Regions from separate parts of the Komagataeibacter sp. FNDCF1 genome, predicted to be linked through region 2. Evidence: predicted binding sites of a transcription regulator. Region 2 holds the regulator's gene; the other holds the start of a gene.
The links. The regulator HrcA, encoded in region 2, represses chaperone genes, less so after heat shock. The targets are predictions, from matches to a motif close to GTTNGCACTCNCNNNNNGNGAGTGCNAAC.

Region 1: the regulator HrcA is predicted to act here: its motif matches at 1,713-1,741, upstream of groES (co-chaperone GroES).

The regions. Positions count from the first base shown of each region.
Region 1 covers NZ_JAIWOT010000001.1:3,282,962-3,286,221, forward strand. The annotation lists gene LDL32_RS15425 (S-methyl-5'-thioadenosine phosphorylase) at 1-582, shown strand, start outside; gene LDL32_RS15430 (dienelactone hydrolase family protein) at 729-1,391, opposite strand; gene groES (co-chaperone GroES) at 1,827-2,117, shown strand; gene groL (chaperonin GroEL) at 2,180-3,260, shown strand, end outside.
Region 2 covers NZ_JAIWOT010000001.1:2,700,590-2,703,872, reverse strand. The annotation lists gene LDL32_RS12740 (penicillin-binding protein 1A) at 1-363, opposite strand, end outside; gene LDL32_RS12735 (aldo/keto reductase) at 630-1,517, opposite strand; gene hrcA (heat-inducible transcriptional repressor HrcA) at 1,638-2,717, opposite strand; gene rph (ribonuclease PH) at 2,863-3,283, shown strand, end outside.

The DNA.
Region 1 (3,260 bases), 580 kb from region 2:
CATTTTGTGGTGATCGACCAGTTCATCGACCGTTCCTTCGCGCGTGAGAAGAGCTTTTTCGATACCGGCTGTGTGGCCCATGTGGGCATGGCCGACCCGCTCTGTCCGCGCATTGGCGACGTGCTGGAAAGCCAGTGCCGCGAACTGGGGCTGGATGTGACGCGCGGCGGCACCTACCTGGTCATGGAAGGGCCGCAGTTCTCGACGCGGGCCGAGAGCAATCTCTACCGTTCCTGGGGCTGCTCGGTCGTGGGCATGACCAACATGCCCGAAGCCAAGCTGGCCCGTGAAGCCGAGATCTGTTACGCCACCGTGGCCATGGTGACCGATTACGACTGCTGGCACGACGATCATGACAGCGTGACGGTGGATGCCGTGGTCAGGGTGATGCAGCAGAACGCCAGCCGTGCCCGCGCCCTTGTCCGCTCGGTCATACCGAAGCTGGGCGCGAAGCGTGGTCCCTGTTACGCGGGGTGTGACCGGGCGCTGGAACACGCCATCATCACGGCACCGGACAAACGCGACCCGGCCCTGCTGGCAAAGCTGGAAGCCGTGGCTGGCCGCGTGCTGAACCCGAACTGAACAGTAACAAAAGTCTTGGGATGCCGCCTTGTTTCAAAAAGGCGGCATTCTTTCAGGCTTTTTGAAAAAAAGCTTTACCGGGAACCCCATCCCTGTTGAAGAAGCGCCCATGCCGCATGGCACGGGCGTTTTTTCATGCGGGCGTATTACAGCCAGTGTTCAAAAAAGCTCAGCGTGCGCTGCATGGCCAGCGTGGCAGCCGCTTCATTGTAGGAAGGGCGGTCGGTGCAGCCAAAGCCGTGATCCGCGCCTTCATACGTGAAAATCTCGATATCCTCGTGTGCCGCGCGTATGGCGTCCACCTCGTCAGCGGGGATATGCGCGTCTTCCGCGCCAAAATGTAGTTGCACGGGGCAATTGGGCACCTGGTTGCGGGTCTGGGCGATGCCGCCGCCATACCACGCCACTGCCGCAGCAAAGGCCTTGGTGTGGCAGGCGGCTTCCCATGCCAGCTTGCCGCCCCAGCAGAAGCCGACAATACCCTTCTTTTCCCCCGGCAGGACCGCCGCCGCCGCCACAATATCCTGCAATGCGCTGTCCTGCCCCACTTCGGCGCGCAGCTTCAGCCCTTCATTCATGCCGCCTGCGTCATAGGGCAGGATTGTATCGCGCCGTGCGCGGTCGAACAGGGCGGGGGCAATGGCCTGATAGCCCTGCGCCGCAAAGGAATCGCACACGGCGCGGACATAGGGCGTAACACCAAAGATTTCCTGCACCACCACAACACAGCGCGCGGCGTCCGGCCGCCCGGCCCGATAGGCGGAAAATGCGTGCCCGTCCGCCGCGGTTACGGTCATGACTGCGCCCATGGCTTTCGCTCCATTCTTTCCTTCGTAATCAGGCACACAATGATGCCGGGCGCCCCTGCGTCAATATGAAACCCGCGTGATCACGGATTTCCGCCTTATCTTTATCCCTGCCGGCGCGCGGCCCGGAATCGGCACGGGGCGGGCCATGCGCTGGGGCCGATACTGCCCCGCCGTTTTGGCGTAGGGGAGTCATTCCAAATAACACTATGATTTTAAAATAAAAAATAATGCAAAGGCGAGTTTTGACCAATCCATCACGAATTATGCACCCCCGGCCGGGTCAGCATTCTTGACACCCGTGGAGGGGCTACCTATCTGGATATCAGCACTCTCATGAGGGGAGTGCTAACGCGATGCGGCCTGGCGCGCGCGCCAACCGGTGGCGTTGCTTGATTCAAGGGCGTTACCTTTTAGATATTATGGAGCGATCCATCCATGACGAAATTTCGTCCCCTGCATGACCGTGTGGTCGTCCGTCGCCTCAAGAGCGAGGAAAAAACAGCAGGTGGTATCATCATCCCTGAGACCGCCAAGGAAAAGCCGATGGAAGGCGAGGTGATCTCGGTGGGCGCTGGTGCCCGTAACGAGCAGGGCCAGATCGTGGCTCTGGACGTAAAGGCGGGTGACCGCGTCCTGTTCGGCAAGTGGTCGGGCACGGAAGTGACGATCGACGGTGAAGAACTGCTGATCATGAAGGAAAGCGACATCATGGGCGTGGTCGGCTGACCCACCCGCGTTTTCCGCACCGAGTAACCTTTTGAAAACCTTCCATACCGGAGAAGAAGAAAATGGCAGCCAAGGACGTAAAGTTCGGCGGTGAAGCCCGTCAGCGCATGCTGCGTGGCGTTGATATCCTGGCCGATGCGGTCAAGGTGACACTGGGCCCCAAGGGCCGTAACGTCGTGCTCGACAAGAGCTTCGGCGCACCGCGCATCACGAAGGACGGTGTCTCCGTCGCCAAGGAAATCGAACTGGCCGACAAGTTCGAGAACATGGGCGCGCAGATGGTCCGTGAGGTCGCATCCAAGACCAACGACATCGCGGGTGACGGCACCACCACGGCCACCGTGCTGGCGCAGGCCATCGTGCGTGAAGGCGCCAAGGCGGTTGCAGCGGGCATGAACCCGATGGACCTCAAGCGCGGCATCGACAAGGCGGTTGGCGTTGTTGTTGAAGAGCTGAAGAAGAACGCGAAGAAGATCACGACCCCCGCCGAGACGGCGCAGGTCGGCACGATTTCCGCCAATGGCGAGGCCGAGATCGGTGAAATGATCTCCAAGGCCATGCAGAAGGTCGGCTCCGAGGGCGTCATCACGGTGGAAGAGGCCAAGGGCCTGCACACCGAGCTGGACGTGGTCGAGGGCATGCAGTTCGACCGTGGCTACATCTCCCCGTATTTCGTGACGAACGCGGAGAAGATGACCGTCGATCTGGACAGCCCCTACATCCTGATCCACGAGAAGAAGCTCTCCTCGCTGCAGCCGATCCTGCCGCTGCTCGAAGCCGTCGTGCAGTCCGGCCGCCCGCTGCTGATCATCGCGGAAGACGTTGATGGCGAAGCGCTGGCGACCCTGGTGGTCAACAAGCTGCGTGGTGGCCTGAAGATTGCCGCCGTCAAGGCTCCGGGCTTCGGTGACCGCCGCAAGGCCATGCTGGAAGACATCGCGATCCTGACCGGTGGCCAGGTCATCAGCGAAGATCTCGGCATCAAGCTCGAAAGCGTGACGCTGGACATGCTGGGCACTGCGAAGAAGGTGCACATCGACAAGGAAAACACCACCGTTGTCGAAGGCGCTGGCAACAGCGAGGGCATCAAGGGCCGTTGCAGCCAGATCCGTGCGCAGATCGAGGAAACCACCTCCGACTACG
Region 2 (3,283 bases):
TTTCTGGTCCTCGGCGGCCAGGAAGGCACTGCGCACACGCTCGGGTATGGCGCTGTAGGGCACGAATATGCGCCGCTCCGCCGCCAGTTCCGCCATGACCTGGTCATCACCGGAATACAGGCGGCTCATCACCGGCGGCTGGTAGGTGCGCAGGCCATCCACGGTGGGCAGCCCCTCGCTCAGGCGTTCATATTCCCGCCAGGCCACCACGCCCGCGGTGCCGCCACCCAGCAGCAGCACGGCCAGCGTGGTGCCGGCAAGCCAGCGCACCATCCGGTAGCGGGGCCGGCGTGGGCCACCCGTACCGGGCCGGGAGGGTCCATCAATCCGGCCATCGCGGCCTGATCCGTCAGCAAGCGTCATCCGGTATCCAATAGGCAAAGAAAGGGGCCGTTATGTGTCGGTGGCCCCTGTCTAGCATTGTCCGCCGCCGCCGTCGCCCCTGATCCATCCGCTCGTGCCCGCCTGCGCGCCCAGGGACCATTTCCAAAAAGACCCATCGATAGGAGCAGCAAAAGTTTTCGGGTGCCGCCTTTTTTCAAAAAGGCGGCGTTTCCTGAAGCTTTTCGAAAAAAGCTTCACCAAAAACTTCTTTATGTTTTAACGGATTTTCAAATATGGCCTTTCTGTCAGGCATCGTTCCGGCTGGCCCATTCGGCCCGGCCATCGTTATCAAGCTGGCGGAATTCCTCGTCACTCAGTTCAATGGCGGCGGCCGCCGCGTTATCGGCCAGGTGGTCGGGGCTGCCGGTGCCGGGAATGGGCAGCATGACCGGCGCGCGCCGCAGCAGCCATGCGAGCGCGATCTGGCCGGGCTGGACACCTTTCTCACTGGCCAGGCGGGTCAGCAGGGTATCGCCCTTCGTCAGGCTGCCCGCCGCCAGCGGCGCCCATGGGATGAAGCCGATATTCTCCTCCGTGCAGTAATCCAGCACGTCCTCGGAATACCGGTTGACGAGGTTGAAGCGGTTCTGGACGGTCGCAACGGGAAAATACAGCCGCGCACGCTCGATCATCTCCACCGTCACTTCGGACAGGCCGACATGACGGATCAGCCCCTGCGCGCGCATGGCGGCAATGGCCTCGAACTGCTGTTCGGGCGTGCAGTCGGCCCCCACGCGGTGCAGCTGCCACAGGTCGATGCGCTCCACCCCCAGCCTGCGCATGCTCATCAGCACGCACTGGCGCAGGTAGTCCGGGTTGCCCACCGGCTTCCATATGTTCGGGCCGTGGCGGGTATGGCCGCCCTTGGTGGCGATGATGGTGTTTGTATAGGGATGCAGCGCCTCACGGATCAGGTCCTCGCTGACAAACGGGCCATAAGCATCTGCCGTATCAACGAAGTTGATGCCCAGTTCAGGCAGGCGGCGCAGGGTGGCGAGGGCCGCGTTCCGGTCGGCCGGTTCACCCCATATGCCGGGGCCGGTGATGCGCATGGCGCCAAAACCAAGCCGTGTGACCTCCAGGTCACCACCAATCATGAACGATCCGGACTGCCGTGCATCGGGCGTGAACATGCCATTCTCCTTGCGCGTTGGGCCATCGCGCACCCGCGCGAGCGCAGGGCGCGTGTGGCTGGTCTGTGCCCTTCCATTAAGGACCGCCAGCCGCGCGGGTTGCATTGCAATCCCGTCGCCTCAGCCCAGCATGCGGCCGATCACGCGGGCGGTATAGTCCACCACGGGAATGATGCGGGCATAATTGATGCGCGTGGGTCCGATCACCCCGATCGCGCCAACGATGCGGTTGCTGTCGGTGCGTGCGGGCGCCACCACCACCGACATGCCCGCCATGCCGAACAGCCCGCTTTCCGCCCCGATGAAGATCCGCACCCCTTCGGATTCGCGCGCAAGGTCGAGCAGGCGGAGCATGGTCTCCTGCGTCTCCAGCCGTTCGAACAGCATCTGGATGGTGGTCAGGCGCTCGATCTCGGTCACATCGGCCAGCAGGCGCCCCTGCCCGCGTATGAACAGGGTGCCCCCGCGCTCGTCCGCGTCACTCCATGTGGCGAGGCCACTGGACACGACTTCCGCCGTCAGGTGGTCCAGTTCGTTGCGGTTGGCCGTCATGGCGGTGCTGACCGTCTCGCGCAGGCGGTCCAGCGTCTGGCCGGACAGGTGGGCGTTGAGGTAGTTCCCCGCCTCCACCAGTGCGGAAGGCGGCAGGCCGGGCGGAATCTCGATCACGCGGTTTTCCACCTGCCCGTCGGCACTGACCAGGATGACCAGTGCCCGCCCCGGACCAAGCGCCACGAATTCGATATGCTTGATGGTGGCGCCATCGCTCTTGGGCGCCATGACCACCCCCGCCGCCGAGGACAGGCCCGACAGCATGGAGGACGCCTGCGCCAGCGTATCCTCCAGCGAGCGGCCCTTTACGTCCAGCATGCCCGCGATGCTCTCGCGCTCGTCCTCGCTCAGGCTGCCAAACTGCAGCAGGCCATCGACAAACAGCCGCACGCCCTTCTCCGTCGGCAGGCGCCCCGCCGAGGTGTGGGGGGAAAACAGCAGCCCCGCATCGGTCAGGTCGGCCATGACATTGCGAATCGTGGCCGGCGAGAGCGAAAGCGGCAGGCGCTGCGAAAGCGTGCGCGAGCCCATCGGCTCACCCGTTTCGACATACTGCTCCACGATCTCACGCAGGATCGCGGCAGATCGCGGGTCAAGCCCGGAGAGCAGGGCCGGCTGCGATACCGGTGGTCGGGTTTCCATCGCCATGCCTCCTGTTTTGCGCATTCATCCGCCATGCGACCATTCGCATGCCCACCAGTATAACAGATGATCCATGCCCCTGCCCACGCGGGACTGGCAATGCAGGGGGATTGCACGCTATGCCGCCCCATCACCTTGCGGAGTTACCCCCATGCGCCCATCCGGCCGTGCCATTGACGCCCTGCGTCCCGTCTTCATCCAGACCGGCTTTGCCCGCCACGCGGAAGGTTCCGCCCTGATCCGCATGGGCGGGACCGAAGTCCTGTGCGCCGCCAGCGTGGAGATGCGTGTCCCGTCCTTCCTGCGCGGCAGGGGACAGGGCTGGGTCACGGCGGAATATGGCATGCTGCCGCGCGCCACCCACAGCCGTGGCCCGCGTGAAGCCGCAAAGGGCAGGCAGAGCGGCCGCACCCAGGAAATCCAGCGCCTGATTGCCCGCTCGCTGCGTGCCGTGACCGACCTGAAGGCATTGGGGGAAATCTCGATCACGGTGGATTGCGACGTGCTGAATGCCGATGGCGGCACGCGCTGCGCCGCCATTACCGGGGCATGGGTGGCGCTGCGCCTTGCGC